One region of the Allobosea sp. P4_C6 genome, then DNA from elsewhere that is predicted to be linked to it. Evidence: predicted binding sites of a transcription regulator. Region 1 holds the regulator's gene; each other region holds the start of a gene.

Region 1 (5,367 bases):
GATGACGTGGGTCACGCCCATGTCGTGGTCGTCGACGACGACGGCGAGCATATAGGTCGGGTTGCCGTCCGAGCGCAGCAGCACGAGATCGTCGAGATTCTCGTTCTGCCAGACGACGCGGCCCTGCACCTCGTCATTGACCACCGTCTCGCCGGTCTGCGGCGCCTTCAGGCGGATCACCGGCTTGACGCCGGCCGGCGCCGTCGCCGGGTCGCGGTCGCGCCAGCGCCCGTCATAGCGCAGCGGCTTGCCCTCGGCGCGGGCCTTCTCGCGCATCTCGTCGAGCTCGGCCGGGGTGGCGTAGCAATGATAGGCCTTGCCGGCGGCGAGCATCTGCTCGGCGACCTCGCGATGGCGCGCCGCGCGCTGGAACTGGTAGACGGTCTGGCCGTCCCAATCGAGGCCGAGCCACTCCAGCCCGTCGAGGATCGCCGTGATGGCGGCGTCGGTCGAACGTTCCCGGTCCGTGTCCTCGATGCGCAGCAGCATCTTGCCGCCGTGCCGGCGGGCGTAGAGCCAGTTGAACAGCGCCGTGCGGCCCCCGCCGATATGCAGGAAACCGGTGGGCGAGGGCGCAAAGCGCGTGACGACGGCGTTGCTCATGGGAGGCGACTCCGGCCGGGCGGGGAAAACCGTCCGGGGTAAACGTGGGAAATGGCGCAGGTCATGACATGACAACCGGCGCGCGCCCTGTAACATGGCTTGGCCGGAAAGGTTAAGCGGTCAAATCGCAATGCCGATGGGGATGGGGCAGGCGATGCAGCCGGGGCCGTCAGGGCAGGGGGAACGGCGCGGCGCCCGCGTTGGCGCCGTGCCTCTGCGTTTGCGGCCATCCTGGCTGGCGCCGGTGCGCTTCGATGCCTGGTTGCAGGGCTGGCGGGCGCAGTTCGGCCGTGCCCTCGCGCTGGAGGCCGAGCGCCGCCGCCCGTTCCTGTGGCTGCCCGTGGCGATGGGCGCCGGCATCGTGTTTTATTTCGCGGCAGATCGTGAGCCGGCTTTGTGGGCGCCGTTGCTTGGCCTCGTCCTGAGCATCGGACTTGCCTTTGCCCTGCGCTTCCATTGCCTCCCATCGATGGCTTGCCTGGCTGCGGCCGCCGCTTTTGCCGGCTTTGGGGCGGGGGTCTGGCGTACTGCCGACATATCAGCACCGATGCTGGAGCGGCCGCGGATCGGCAAGCTGACAGGCTATGTCGAAACCGTGGAGGCAAGGGACAACGGCGCCCGCATCGTCGTGCTGGTGACCGATCTCGCGGGGGTGCCGGAGGGCGAGCGCCCGAAGCGGGTGCGCGTCAACATCCGCGCCGGCTCCGTCGCGCCCGGGGACCATATCGTCGCGACCGCCCGGCTGCTGCCTCCGCCGGGGCCGGCGCGGGCGGGCGGCTATGATTTCGGCCGCGACGCCTTCTTCAAGGGAATCGGAGCTGTCGGCAGCATATCCGGCAAGCTCGCTTTGGCGCCGCCGCCCTATCCGATGCCGACGCGTCTGGCGATCGATGTGGCGATCGACAAGGCCCGCAACGCCCTGACCCGGCGCATCGCCGAGGCCGGCGGCGGGCAGGGCGGCGCGGTGGCGGCCGCGCTCGTCACGGGCAAGCGCGGGCTGATCACCGAGGCGACCAACAACGACCTGCGCGCCGCCGGCATCTACCATATCGTCTCGATCTCGGGGCTCCACATGGTGCTCGCCGCCGGCACGATCTTCTGGCTGGTGCGAGCCTTGCTGGCGCTCTCGCAGACGATCGCATTGCGTTGGCCGGTCAAGAAGCTCGCCGCCGTGGCCGCCATGCTCGGTGCAACCGCCTACTGCATCTTCTCGGGCAGCGACGTCGCGACCGAACGCTCGCTGATCATGACGCTGGTGATGCTGGGCGCCATCCTGGTCGACCGCGCGGCGTTGAGCATGCGCAACCTCGCGCTCGCTGCGATGATCGTGCTGCTGCGCGAGCCCGAGGCCCTGCTCGGGCCGAGCTTCCAGATGTCCTTCGGCGCGGTCGCGGCACTGATCGCCTTCGCCGAACGTTGGGAGCGGCGGGACCGCGCCCGGCCTCCGCCAGTTCTGCCTTGGCCTGTCGGCCCGCTCTGGACCGCAGCGCTCGGCATCGTCGTCACCACCTTGCTCGCCACGGCGGCGACCGCACCCTTCGGCGCCTATCACTTCCAGACCTTCAATCCTTTCGGGCTGCTCGGCAATGCCATGGCGCTGCCCTTCGTCTCGCTCTTCGTCATGCCGGCGGCGGTCTTCGGCGTTTTGGCCTATCCCTTCGGGCTGGATTGGCCGGCCTGGGCGCTGATGGGGCTCGCCTCGGATGTCGTGCTGAAGGTGGCGCACTGGGTCGCGGCCATCGACCATTCAACGGTGATGATCGCGGCCTTCGGTCCCGCCGTGCTCGTCTGCTTCGTGCTGACATTGCTCTGGCTGACGCTCTGGACAACGGCCTGGCGCTGGCTGGCGGCCATCCCGCTCATGTTCGGCGTCGCCGTCGCCGGCAAGCCCGAGCGGCCGGAGATCCTGATCGAACGCGACGGCTCGGGTCTAGCGCTGCGCGGAGCCGATGGCCGGCTCGCCATCGCCGGAAAGCCCAGCCGCTTTGTCCTGCAACAATGGCTCTCGTCCGATGGTGACAGCCGCTCGCCGGACGATCCGACGCTGCGGGCCGGCATCGTTTGCGACAGCCTGGGCTGCATCGGCCGCACGGCCGATCAGCGCACCGTGTCTTACACGCGCGATCGGCTCGCAATCATCGAGGACTGCCTCCGCGCCGACCTCGTCGTCACCGCGATTTCCTGGAGCGGCGCCTGCAAGGCGAGGTTGATCAGCCGTGGCGCGCTGAGCCGCGACCTCGCTCTATCGAACAGCGACAGGCTGGAGCAGCCATGTCTCGGAGCAGGGCGCCGCAGACCGTCCCTGGAGCCGCCGCCGCGAGCAGACGCAGGCGACGCCACCCGCGCCGCGGGCCAACAATCAGCCACCCACCAACCCGGCATCGGTGTCCGTCGACAGCGACGCCGACATCGAACGGCTTCAGTAGCGCCGCATCAGATTGACGAGACGGCCCTGGATCTTGACCCGGTCCGGTCCGAGCACGCGGGTTTCGTAGGCCGGGTTCGCCGCTTCGAGCGCGATCGAGGAGCCGCGCTTGCGCAGCCGCTTGAGGGTAGCCTCTTCGTCGTCGATCAGCGCCACCACGATATCGCCGGTATTGGCCGTGTCCTGCCTGCGGATGACGACCGTGTCGCCGTCGAGAATGCCGGCTTCGACCATCGAATCGCCGCGCACTTCGAGCGCGTAATGTTCGCCGGAGCCGAGCATGTCGGGCGGCAGCGAGACGGTGTGGCTGCGGCTCTGGATCGCCGAGATCGGCGTGCCGGCGGCGATGCGTCCCATCACCGGGATCGCGATGGAGGAACGGCTGTCTTCATCGGCTCCGGAACCCGGGCGTGGCTTGCCGAGGCTGGGCTGCGATCCGAGACCGCCCTGGACGATGGCCGGACTGAACCGGGGGCGCGGCTGCGGGGCGCCGAGACCGTCGGGCTTCTTGATGACTTCGAGCGCGCGCGCCCGGTTGGGCAGGCGGCGGATGAAGCCGCGCTCCTCCAGCGCCATGATCAGCCGGTGGATGCCGGATTTCGAGCGCAGATCGAGCGCGTCCTTCATCTCGTCGAAGGAGGGCGGCACCCCGCTCTCGCGCAAGCGTTCCTGGATGAAGCGCAGGAGTTCGTGTTGCTTGCGTGTCAGCATGGTTGCCGCCAGCCCTTCAAAGCGCAGATTCGAAACAAAGCACGAACACCATACGCGTTCTGCTTGTGTTCCGCAAGCGGCCTACCGCAGCGGCAGGATCCGGCAGGGATCGCCCGTCTTGGCCGCGTCGGCGAAGGCGGGGCGGATCGTCAGCGCCTGGGCTCGCGCCAGCGTGCCGAGCATCGAGGAATCCTGCCGGCCGAAAGGTGTCGCCACCCATCCCTCGGGGCTCAACGCCAGCTCGGAACGCAGATAATCCTCGCGCTCGTCATTCGCCGGCATGTCGCGACCCAGGATGGCGGGGATGCTCCGGTCCAGATCTGCATCGGCCATGCCGAGCAAAGCCTCTATCAGCGGCAGCACGAAGAGGTGGCCGCAGACGATCGAGGAGACCGGATTGCCGGGCAGGCCGACCACGACCATGCGGCCGAGCCGGCCGGTCATCATCGGTTTGCCGGGCCGCATCGCGATCTTCCAGAAGCCGAGCTCCATGCCCGCCCGCGTCAGAGCCTCCTGCACGAGGTCATGGGCGCCGACGGAGGCGCCGCCAAGCGTGATCAGCACATCGGCATCGGCGGCCTGGGCCTGTCCGATCTTGGCGGCGAGATCGGCATGATCGTCGCGGGCGATACCGAGATCGAGGGGAGCGCCGCCGGCCTTCTCGACCAGCGCGGCCAGTGAAAACGAGTTCGAGGCGACGATCTGATCGCGCCCGACGGGCTCGCCGGGAGCGACCAATTCGTCGCCGGTGGCGAGGATCGCGACGCGGGGCTTGCGCCGCACCGGCAGAGCCGGATGCCCCATCGCCGCCGCGAGCCCGAGCGCGGCGCTGTCGAGCACCCGTCCGGCCGCCAACAACACATCGCCTTCATGAAAATCGAGCCCGGCGGCGCGCAGGAACTTGCCCTTCGCCGGCGGCACGCGCACCCGGATCGTCGGGCTGTCGACGCCGTCGGCATCTTCCTGGATCAGGATGGTGTCGGCGCCGGCCGGCATCGGTGCGCCGGTGAAGATCCGCACTGCCTGGCCCGGCCCGACGCGGCCCTCGAAAGCCCGGCCGGCGGCGGATTCGCCGATCACGGCAAGGCTGACGCCTTCCGCCATGTCGTCACCGCGAACCGCGTAGCCGTCCATCGCCGAGTTGGCGAAGGGCGGCTGGGTGCGCAGCGCCTTCACGTCGGCGCCGAGCACGCGCCAGCCGCATTGGGAGAGCGGCAGGGTCTCGGTTCCGGTCGGCCCCGGAATGCTGTCGAGCAACGCCTTGCGCGCGACGGGGACCGGGGTGAGCGCCATCAGAGCATGATGCCGAAAAGTGAGAACCGGTTTTCGGGCGACATCATGCTCACTCCTCTAACCAGCCTTCGCGTCGTAGTCGCCGGACTGTCCGCCGGATTTGTGCACGAGCCGGATATTCTCGATCCGCATCGCCCGGTCGACCGCCTTGACCATGTCGTAAACGGTGAGGCAGGCGACCGAGACGGCGGTCAGCGCCTCCATCTCGACGCCGGTCTGGCCGGTCATCTTGACCTCGGCGCGCACGCGCACACCCGGAAGCGCCTCGTCGAGATCGAGATCGACCGCGATCTTGCTCAGCAGCAGCGGATGGCAGAGCGGGATCAGCTCATGCG
Region 2 (5,367 bases), on a different contig from region 1:
TGGCTCAGCGTCTCCGAGAATGTCGGCTTCGGCCTGTCGCATCTCTCCGCCTTCGAGCGGGAGGGGCTGGTGACCAATGCGCTGGTCCGCGTCGGCCTCGCCGGCTACGAGAAGCGCTGGCCGCGCGAACTCTCCGGCGGCCAGCAGCAGCGCGTCGCCATCGCGCGCGCCCTCGTCACCCGGCCGAAGCTCCTGCTGATGGACGAGCCCTTCTCGGCGCTCGACGCCACGACGCGGGCGAGCCTGCACGGCCATCTGCTGGCGCTCTGGCAGGAAAGCCGGCCGACCGTCGTCATGGTCACCCATGATGTCGAGGAGGCCGTGACGCTCGCCGACCGCATCGTGGTGATGCAGCCCAAGCCCGGCCGCATCTTCGACGAGCTCGACAACCCGCTCGTCCGCCCGCGCGACCGGCTCTCGCCAGCGTTCGAGGCGGCGAAGCGCGAGGCGCTGCGCACGCTCGACCGCTCGCTGCGTAACGAGGTCCCGCATCAGGAAAGGACGGCGGAGACGGCCGGCATGTGGTGGTAGCCGGTCCGGATCGCATCAGCCGGACTGGCACCCAGGTCGTCTTGAGCCTATCAGCGCCTTAACGCGATCTTCCGCTCGAACAAGAGGTTCAGCCCCATGGACGTCACCGCACTGCGTGCCCTGCAGGCTCCGCTCAAGGACGAGTACCGGACCAATCCCGAGGCCGCCATCATCACGCTGAAGGCGCATGGCGAGCTCGACGACCAGCACATCGCCTGCAAGGTCGAGACCGGCCGTGCCATCGCGCTCGCCGGCCTTCATCCTGCGACGGGCGGCTCGGGCGCCGAGCTTTGCTCCGGCGACATGCTGCTGGAGGCGCTGGTCGCCTGCGCCGGCGTGACGCTGAAGGCGGTCGCGACCGCGCTGGAGATCGAGCTGAAGAAGGGCGTCGTGCGCGCCGAGGGCGATCTCGACTTCCGCGGCACGCTTGGCGTCGCCAAGGATGCGGCCGTCGGCTTCAAGGCGATCCGGCTCTCCTTCGATGTCGAGACCGATGCGCCACAGGAGAAGCTCGACACGCTGCTGAAGCTCACCGAGCGCTACTGCGTCGTCTTCCAGACCCTGAACGTGAAGCCGGAGCTTTCCGCAGTGCTCAGCCGCGGCTGATCACTCCGCCGCGGCCTTCAGCTCCAGCCCCTTGGTGAAGGGCAGCTTCGGTTCGCTCTTCTCGTCGTCGAAGTCGAGCGCGCCGATCCTCTCGGCGCGGGTCGTGACCTTGCCGGCCGAGGTCTTGATCTGGCCGACATCCTCCTGCGCCTGGCGGAAATGCGTGTCGAGCTTGTCGACGCGCTCGCCTAGCCGTCGCACATCGTCGAGCAGCTTGCCGACCTCGGTCTGGATGACCTGCGCCTCCTCGCGCATGCGCGCATCGCGCACCAGCGACTGCATGAGCTGGATCGCCAGCGCCAGCAGCGAGGGCGAGACGATCATGATCCGCGCCCGGTGCGCCCGCTGCACGACATCGTCGAAATACTCGTGCAGATCGGCATAGATCGACTCGGACGGCACGAAGAGCAGCGCGACATCCTGCGTCTCGCCGGGCAGGAAATAGCGTTCGGCGATGTCCTTCACATGCACGCCGACATCGCTTCGCACGCGTTGGCCGGCGGCCTTCTTCGCATCCTCGCCGCGCGCCTCGCGCAATTGCGTGAAGCTCTCCAGCGGGAATTTCGCGTCAATGACCAGCCCACGCCCGTCTCCGGGCAGCGTCACCAAGCAGTCCGGCCGCTTGCCGTTCGAGAGCTGCGGCTGGAAGGCGAAGAAGGCGGCGGGCAGTCCGTCGCGGATGATCGCCTCCATCCGCCCCTGGCCATAAGCGCCGCGCGCCTGCTTGTTGGAGAGTACGTCCTTCAGCGTCACGACCTCGGAGGTGAGGTCGGTCAGGTTCTTCTGGGCGCTGTCGATAACCGCCAGCCGCTCCTGCAGCTTGCCGAGGCTCTCGGTGGTCTGTCGGACATTCTGCTCTAGGCCCTGGCCGACCTTGTGGCTCAGCCCGTCCATACGATCGGCGACGAGCCGCGCGAGATCGCCCTGCCGGGTCGAGAGGATCTCGGCCATGGACTGCATGCGGCCGGCGAGCTCGGCCTGCTGCCGGTTCATCTCGGCGACCTTGTCGTCCATCTCTCGGGCGCGCTCCGCCGCCATGGCCGCTTCGATCGCGCGGCTTTGGCCGCCACGCCAGGCGGACAGCACCACCATCAGCAGAAGCATGAGGCTCAGGCCGGCGAAGCCGAGCGCCGCTTCGGCCCAGGTCACCGGGCGTTCGAGCAGGGTGAAGGCGATCTCATTCATGACGCGAGCCTAGCCGATTCGAGGCGGTATTGCGAACGAAAGCGGAACAGTTTGACCGCTTGCCCACAAATGCTTATGTCCCGCCTTGTTCAGCCTTTTTCCTGCGGAATCCCATGGCCATTCGCCCGCTCGTCATCCTGCCCGACGCCCAGCTCCGTCTCGTCTCGAAGCCGGTCGCAGCCGTCACGCCCGATATCCGGGCGCTGGTCGAGGATATGTTCGAGACCATGTACGACGCGCCTGGCATCGGGCTTGCGGCGATCCAGATCGGCGAGCCGCTGCGCATCGTGACGATCGACCTGGCGAAGCGCGAGCCGAAGGAAGGCGAGGAGCCGGAGCCGAAGAAGCCGCAGGTCTTCATCAATCCGGAGGTCACCTGGTCCTCGGACGAGTTCAATGCCTATGAGGAAGGGTGCCTCTCGATCCCCGAATATTACGAGGAGGTCGAGCGCCCGGCGCAGGTGAAGGTCCGCTTCATGGATCTCGACGGCAAGGTGCAGGAGATCAAGGCCGACGGGCTGCTCGCCACCTGCCTGCAGCACGAGATCGACCATCTCAACGGCGTGCTGTTCATCGACCATCTCTCGCGGCTGAAGCGCGAGCGCGTGACCAAGAAATTCGCCAAGGCCGCCAAGCGCGAGCGGGCGGCGTAACGAGCAGTCGTCACCCGAGCCCTCATCCTAAGGAGCCGCGGCACGCGGCGTCTCAAAGGATGCTTCGGGAGGCGGCTGGATCATCCTTCGAGACGCGCCTCGCGGCGCTCCTCAGGATGAGGGCTGTTCTATTCTTTCCGGCGCTGCGCCGGGGCTGAGGTAAATCGAGCGTATGAGTTTGCGCGTCATTTTCATGGGCACGCCGGATTTCGCCGTGCCGGTCCTGACCGAGATCGTCGGCCAGGGGCACGAGGTCGTCTCCTGCTACACCCGCGCTCCCGCGCAAGCGGGCAGGGGCCTCGAACTCAAGCCTTCCCCGGTTCATAGGGCGGCCGAACGCTTCGGCATCCCGGTCTTCACGCCTGCGACGCTGAAGACGCCGGAACAGGCCGAGATCATCGCCTCGCATCAGGCCGATGTCGCCGTCGTCGTCGCCTACGGCATGATCCTGCCCCAGGCGATCCTGGACCTGCCCGAGCTCGGCTGCCTCAACCTGCATGCATCGCTGCTGCCGCGCTGGCGCGGCGCGGCGCCGCTGCAGCGCGCGATCATGGCCGGCGATGCCGAGACCGGCGTCTGCGTGATGAAGATGGAGGCGGGGCTCGATACCGGTCCGGTCGGCATGGTCGAAACGCTGACGATCGGGCCGGATCTCACGGCTGGTGAATTGCACGACCAGCTCAGCATCCTCGGTGCCGACCTGATGGTGCGGGCGCTCGCCGCGCTTGGGCGCGGCGGCCTGCAGTTCACGCCGCAGCCGGAGGAGGGCGTCACCTACGCCGCCAAGATCACCAATGCCGAGGCCAAGCTGAGCTGGGCGCAGCCGGCGCAGCAGGTGCACGACCGGGTTCGCGGGCTCTCGCCATTCCCCGGCGCTTTCGCCGAGATCGATCTCGGCAAGGGGCCGGAGCGGCTGAGGATCCTGCGGACGGCGCGCGCCGGCGGAGCGGCCGAGCCCGGCACGCTGCTCGACGACGAGGGCACGGTCGCCTGCGCCGTCGGCGCGGTGAAGCTGCTGCAGGTCCAGCGCGCGGGCAAGGCGCCGATGAGCGGGGCCGAGTTCCTGCGCGGCGCCCGGCTCGGAGCCGGCGACAAGCTTTAGCGGAGCAGGCCATTGTCCGAAAACTGCTTCGCATCGTTCGGTGGCCGGCTCTGATGCCGCGCTACAAGCTCGTCATCGAATATGACGGCACGCCGTTCTCGGGCTGGCAGCGTCAGGTCAACGGCCCCTCCGTGCAGCAAAGCGTCGAGGAGGCAATCGAGGCCTTCTGCGGCCACCCCGTGCGCCTGCACTGCGCCGGCCGCACCGATGCCGGCGTTCACGCCACCCATCAGGTTGCCCATGTCGATCTCGACAGGGAATGGCGCACCGATGTGGTGCGCGACGCTACCAATGCCCGGCTGAAATCCCGCGTCCCGGTCGGCGTGCTGAGCGCCGAGGCGGTGTCCGACGATTTCAACGCCCGGATATCGGCCAAGCGCCGCTATTACATCTACCGCATCCTCGATCGGCGTGCGCCGCCGGCGCTCGACCGCGACCGCGTCTGGCATGTGCCGGTCAGGCTGGATCACGAGGCGATGGACCGGGCCGCCAAGGCGCTGCTGGGCCACCACGACTTCACGACATTTCGCGCCGCCGAATGCCAGGCCAACAGCCCGATGCGCACGCTCGACCGGCTCGATGTCCGGCGCGAGGGCTCCGAGATCGTGGTCTACACCGATGCCCGCTCTTACCTGCATCATCAGGTGCGCTCGATCGTCGGCAGCCTGAAGATGGTCGGAGCTGGCCGCTGGCCCGAGGCGAAGATGGGTCAGATCCTCGCTGCGCGCGAGCGTGCGCAATGCGCGGCCCTGGCGCCGTCCTGCGGACTTTATCTGGCGGGTGTCGACTACTGAGACGGCCTCAGAACAGGCCGAAAAGCCGGATCACGCCGTAATCCAGGACGACGCTGGCAGCGACCAGCGGCAGCGCGATGGCGCGGCCTTCCGGCGCGAAGGCGGCCCGCGCCACGCAGTAGCGCAACCTCAGCACGATCGCGGCGAAGAAGCCGGATTGCACCAATGCGAGCTGGGGCGTCGACCAACCGAGCGCGAGCACGGCGGCCGGTACCGCCATCAGGCTGGCCGAAACGATGCCGGCCCAGTTCCAGGCGATGACGAAGCTGGTGAAGCGCGGAGCCTGCGCGAGTTCCGGGCGCAGCGCGATCAGGAGTGCCGGTACGGCAAGGATGGCAAGGCACAGCGCGGCGATCACCGACAGCGCGAGAACGGGGGCGGTGAAAAGCCCGGCGCTGTTAGGCAGTCCCGCCATCAGGCGCGCGGCGGCGAGGATCGCGATCGTCGCGGGCAGCATCAGCGCGAAGGCGAGGAAGGAGCGCCAGAATCCATCCCG
Region 3 (5,367 bases), on a different contig from region 1:
GAGAAGGTGCGGGTCAGCTTGTACTCGATGCGCGCCCCGACATTCATGAAGTCCTCGCGCAGGCCCTGGCCCTCATAGTCGGTGCGGCTGAAATTGGTGAAGCCGGTGACGACCAGGTTGCGCCGCAGCGCATGGGCGATTTCGAGCGTCCCCCGCCGCACCGTGGTGCCCGAGGAGCCGGCGATGGTGGTGTCGCCCAGCTCGCCGCCGCCGCGCAGCGTCACTGTCGTGAGCGGTGTCGGCTGCCACAGCACCGCGGCATCGCCGATGAAGCCGCGCAGGTTCTTCAGCCGGGCATCTTCGTATTTGCGATCCTGATAGCCGCCGGAAATCTCGCCGGTGAGCTGGCGGCTGATCTCGAAGCTCGAGCCGATGCGCCCGGTCACGCCGCTCGATGAGCGCATATAGCCGCTCGAATCGACCTTCTCGTCGAATTCCCGCTGGTCGATCTCGCCCTGCACGAAGGGCTTGAAGCCCGGTGTCACCTCGTAGGCGGCGCGCAGACGCAGACCGTACTGCGTCTGGTTGCGGTCCTTCTGCGAGAGGATCGCGCCGCTGGTGAGGCGTGCATCCTCATAGTCGCTGCGGTCGACCGAGCCGCGCAACGTCAGCTGCAGACGGTTGATATCATGGGTGACGCCGGCCGAGCCGCCATATTGCCAGATCAGCGGGCGGCCCTGCACGGCGGCGGTCAGATCGGGCGAGCCGGGGCGCTGCGTATCGAGCCTAAAGCGCGATTCGAGCAGGATGCGGGTGTCGCGGGTGGCGTCGAGCCGCAGGTCGAGATTGCCTTCGCCATCCGGGCGCGAGGCCTCGCCGTCCCTGAAGAACTGCAGATAGCTGCCGCGCAGCTTGCCCTTGAGCTCGTGCGCGTTCCAGTCGGACTGGATGTCGAGATCGGCCTCGTAGCGGGCGAAGGGCGAGCCCTTCACGCCGGGCGTGGAGCTGCGCTGCGGGTTGGTGTCGTAGCCGACCGAGTTGGTGATGCCGGGCCGCAGCGTCACCGAGCCGAGGCGCAGCCCCAGCGCGGCGTAAGGATCCTCTTCCGCTGCGCTGCGGCGGCGCGGCGGGGGCGGCGGCGGAGCAGGCGGCGGCAGCGCGGCCACGGTGGGCGGCGGCGCGCGGAACTGGCGTTGCGTGACGCCGCGCAGCGTCGGCGCCTGGATGGGCTGGCTGGCGCGGGAAGGCTGGCGCGCCGAGACGGTCGTGCTCTGGTTCTGGATCAGGCCCGCCGGGTCGCGAATGGCCTCGGGATCGCCGCTCGCCGCTGCGAGCGGTGCCGCCGGCGGCGCTGGCTGCTGCGCGATATAGGTCGGCGTGCCCGTCCTGAGCGCGCGCGCCTGCTGCGCCACGGCCATCGTCCAGCCGAGCACGAGCCCGGCCAGGGCGGTGCCGGACAGAAGCAGGATCTTCGTGCGGCCGGACACGGGGTTCGCAAGGCTCCAGGCAACAGCTGACGCGCCCTGGAGGACGCGTATGGTTAACGGAGTTAGAACGAACAGGGTTAAGGAGCCGTCAACGCAGGCATCGTGCCCCCGGCAACGGTGGAAATGCCGAGGGAGCTCGTGCTAGAGCGCGCGCCATGACCGATGACATCCGCGCTTCCGCCCTCCGCACCGTCGCCACGGAACGGGCCGGGCTCGACACCCTCCATGCCGCGCTCGCCGACGGGCTGGGCCAGCCCTTCACTGACGCCGTCGCGCTGATCCGTGCCGCGAGCGGCCGCGTGATCGTCTCAGGCATGGGCAAGTCCGGCCATGTCGGGCGCAAGCTCGCCGCGACGCTGGCCTCGACCGGCACGCCCGCCCATTTCGTTCACCCGGCCGAGGCGAGCCATGGCGATCTCGGCATGGTCAGGCCGGAAGACGTGGTGATCGCGCTGTCCTGGTCGGGCGAAACCGCGGAGCTGGCGGCGCTTGTCGGCTATACCCGCCGCTTCCGCGTCGGGCTGATCGCCTTCACCTCGAACCCCGAGAGCACGCTCGGCAAGGAGGCCGATGTCGCGCTGATCCTGCCCAAGGCGACGGAGGCCTGCCCGAACGGCCTGGCACCCACCACCTCGACGACGATGCAGATCGCGCTCGGCGATGCCTTGGCCGTGGCACTGCTGGAGGCGCGCGGCTTCTCGCCGCAGGATTTCTTCGTCTATCACCCCGGCGGCAAGCTCGGCGCGCAGCTCAAGACCGTCGAGAGCATCATGCATCGCGGCGCCGACCTGCCGCTGATCGGGCTCGACACGCTGCTGCCCGACGTGATCGCGATGATCTCGGAGAAGAGCTTCGGCTGCGCCATCGTCATGGACCTGGATGGCAAGCTCGCCGGCGTCGTCACCGATGGCGACCTGCGCCGCAAGGCGACGATGGGCGGCGGCGGATCGCTCAGGGCACGCGACATCATGACGGCCGATCCGCGCCGCATCGGGCTCGATACGCTCGCGGTCGAGGCGCTGGAGCTGGTCAACCGGGTGCGGATCACGGCGCTGATCGTCGTCGATGCGCAGGAGCGGCCGGTCGGCCTCGTCCATGTCCACGACCTGCTGGCGATGGGTGTGGCTTGATCGCGCAACGGAACCGCGCCGTCATGCCGGGGCAAGCGCGCAGCGCTTGAGCCCGGAACCCATGAACACGGTGATCGCCGGACAGGCGCATCGGCCGCCGCTCCCGGTTCTTTCTGAAATGTCGTGTTCATGGGTTCCGGGCTCGGCCCTGCGGGCCCCCCCCGGAATGACGACGCGGTTCCGTTCAACATGACAGGCTCTTGTCTTCGGAGTGCTGCGGTCTATTTAAAGCTGTAGACACTACAGCTTCGGAGATGATGTCATGACCGCGGCGGACAGGCTCGAACGCGTGATGCCGATCGGCGCGCTGGCGGAGCGTACCGGCGTCAAGGTCGAGACGATCCGCTATTACGAGCAGGTCGGGCTGCTGCCGCCGCCGGAGCGTTCCGAAGGCAATCAGCGCCGCTATGGCCGTCGCCATGCCGAGCGGCTCGCCTTCATCAAGCATGCGCGCGATCTTGGCTTCGCCGTCGAGAACATCCGCACGCTGCTCCGGCTCTCCGATACCCCCGGCATCGCCTGCGACGAGGCGCATGCGATTTCGGTCGCCCATCTCGATGAAGTTCGCGACAAGATCGCGCGGCTGCGCTCGCTGGAGAAGGAACTGGAGCGGATCGCCACCACCTGCTCGGGCGGCGTCGCGGCCTGCGATTGCGCGATCATCGAAGCCTTGGCCGACCATGGCCAATGCAAGCACGCCCGCCATTGAGCCGGCCTGCAGGCTGGAAAACCGTATTGCCTCTCGTTTCCCCGCCCGAAAGGCTTAAATAGGAAACCTGAACGGCGGCCTCTGCGCCGCCTCCACGATCACTTTGCGGGAGGGCGCGCGATGCGGCCATGGCCCATGCCGAAGGGAGTGTGGCCCCGAAAGGGGAACAAATCCCGATTCTGCCGGAGTCACCGATTCGGCCCCGCTTCGTTCCGGACTCGTTCCTGATTCAAGTTCACGCTCCCGCCCGCATGGGCGGGCGAGATGATCGGCTCCATCGCCTTGCTTCCTTTCCGTTCGCTGCCGCCCGCTGCCCGCGCCCATGGCGTCACGGCGGTGCTGGGCCCCACCAATACCGGCAAGACCCATCTCGCCATCGAGCGCATGGTCGCCCATCCGACGGGGATGATCGGCCTGCCGCTGCGCCTGCTGGCGCGCGAGGTCTACCAGCGCACCGTCGAGAAGGTCGGCCCCGAGGCTGTCGCGCTCGTCACCGGCGAGGAGAAGATCAAGCCGGAGCGGCCGCGCTTCTGGGTCTGCACGGTCGAGGCGATGCCGCGCGACCTCGCGGTCGATTTCGTAGCGATCGACGAGATCCAGCTCGCATCCGATCTCGACCGCGGCCATGTCTTCACCGACCGGCTGCTCAACCGGCGCGGCCGGGCCGAGACCATGCTGATCGGCGCCGGCACCATGCGCCCGCTGGTCGAGCAGCTGATCCCCGGCGTCAATGTGGTGTCGCGCCCGCGCCTGTCGAACCTGACCTTCGCGGGCGACCGCAAGATCACGCGGCTGCCGCCGCGCTCGGCCATCGTCGCCTTCTCGGTGGAGGAGGTCTACGCCATCGCCGAATTGATTCGCCGGCAGAAGGGCGGGGCGGCCGTGGTGCTCGGCGCGCTCAGCCCGCGCACCCGCAACGCGCAGGTCGAGATATACCAGTCCGGCGATGTCGATTATCTGGTCGCGACCGATGCGATCGGCATGGGGCTCAACCTCGACGTCAACCACATCGCCTTCGCGGCCGACAAGAAATTCGACGGCCATCATTTCCGCAAGCTCAACCCGGCCGAGTTCGGCCAGATCGCCGGGCGCGCCGGGCGGCATCTGCGCGACGGCACCTTCGGCACCAGCGGGCGTTGCCCGCCTTTCGATGCCGAACTGGTCGAAGCGATCGAGAATCACCGTTTCGAGCCGATCCGGCAGATGCAGTGGCGCAATTCCGATCTCGACCTGCGCTCGATCGCCGGTTTGCTCGACACCCTGAATATCCAGCCCTCCGAACTCGGCCTGACGCGGGCGCTGATCGCCGAGGACATGACGACGCTGGAAATCTTGGCGAGGGACCCGGACGTCGCGGCGCTGGCGCAAGGGCGTGCGGCGGTCGAGCGGCTCTGGGAGGTCTGCAGCCTGCCCGATTATCGCAAGATCTCGCCGATGCAGCACGCCGATCTGGCGACCACGCTGTATCTCCGGCTGATGCGTCATGGCCGGCTCGATGCCGACTGGTATGCGGCGCAATTGGCCTCCCTCGACCGCACCGATGGCGAGATCGACACGCTCTCGGCGCGCATCGCGCAGGTCCGGACTTGGACCTTTGTTGCAAACCGTCCGGACTGGTTGCCCGATCCTGAGCATTGGCAGGGCATGGCGCGTCTTGTAGAGGACAAGCTGTCGGATGCTCTGCATGAGCGTCTCGCCAGCCGATTTGTCGATCGGCGCACCAGCGTGTTGATGCGCCGCTTGCGGGAGAATGCGATGTTGGAGGCTGAGGTCACTGCGACGGGCGATGTGCTCGTCGAGGGCCAGCACGTTGGAATGCTGCAGGGTTTCCGCTTCACGGCGGACCCGAAGGCTGGAGGGGCCGAGGTCAAGGCCCTGAACCTGGCGGCGATGAAGGCGCTTGGCGCCGAGATCGAAGCCCGGGCGGCGCGCGTCGTGCTGGCGGGCGACGATGCCTTCGTGCTGTCGCATGACGGGCTGGTGCGCTGGGTCGGCGAGCCGGTGGCGCGCCTGACGGCCGGCGAGAAGGTTCTGGAGCCGCGCCTGCGCCTGCTCGTCGAGGAGCATCTGAGCGGTGCGGCGCGCGAGCAGATCGAGGCCC

What was found. Region 1 encodes LexA, which represses DNA repair genes until DNA is damaged. Its sites were predicted from a motif close to TGTTCNNNNTGTGTTCNG; they were not measured.
Region 2: the regulator LexA is predicted to act here: its motif matches at 2,354-2,371, upstream of AC1DVA_RS00215 (DNA recombination protein RmuC).
Region 3: the regulator LexA is predicted to act here: its motif matches at 3,475-3,492, upstream of AC1DVA_RS15520 (helicase-related protein).

What each region holds. Positions count from the first base shown of each region.
Region 1 is NZ_JBFUIF010000003.1:164,573-169,939, reverse strand. It holds gene gltX (glutamate--tRNA ligase) at 1-603, opposite strand, end outside; gene AC1DVA_RS03675 (hypothetical protein) at 773-1,060, opposite strand; partial or broken gene AC1DVA_RS03670 (ComEC/Rec2 family competence protein) at 950-2,374, shown strand; gene lexA (transcriptional repressor LexA) at 3,023-3,739, opposite strand; gene AC1DVA_RS03660 (molybdopterin molybdotransferase MoeA) at 3,821-5,032, opposite strand; gene moaC (cyclic pyranopterin monophosphate synthase MoaC) at 5,090-5,367, opposite strand, start outside.
Region 2 is NZ_JBFUIF010000001.1:37,501-42,867, forward strand. It holds gene AC1DVA_RS00205 (ABC transporter ATP-binding protein) at 1-531, shown strand, start outside; gene AC1DVA_RS00210 (OsmC family protein) at 628-1,137, shown strand; gene AC1DVA_RS00215 (DNA recombination protein RmuC) at 1,138-2,322, opposite strand; gene def (peptide deformylase) at 2,436-2,975, shown strand; gene fmt (methionyl-tRNA formyltransferase) at 3,148-4,077, shown strand; gene truA (tRNA pseudouridine(38-40) synthase TruA) at 4,131-4,871, shown strand; gene AC1DVA_RS00235 (hypothetical protein) at 4,879-5,367, opposite strand, start outside.
Region 3 is NZ_JBFUIF010000019.1:56,618-61,984, reverse strand. It holds gene AC1DVA_RS15535 (outer membrane beta-barrel protein) at 1-1,427, opposite strand, end outside; gene AC1DVA_RS15530 (KpsF/GutQ family sugar-phosphate isomerase) at 1,583-2,557, shown strand; gene AC1DVA_RS15525 (MerR family transcriptional regulator) at 2,820-3,266, shown strand; gene AC1DVA_RS15520 (helicase-related protein) at 3,531-5,367, shown strand, end outside.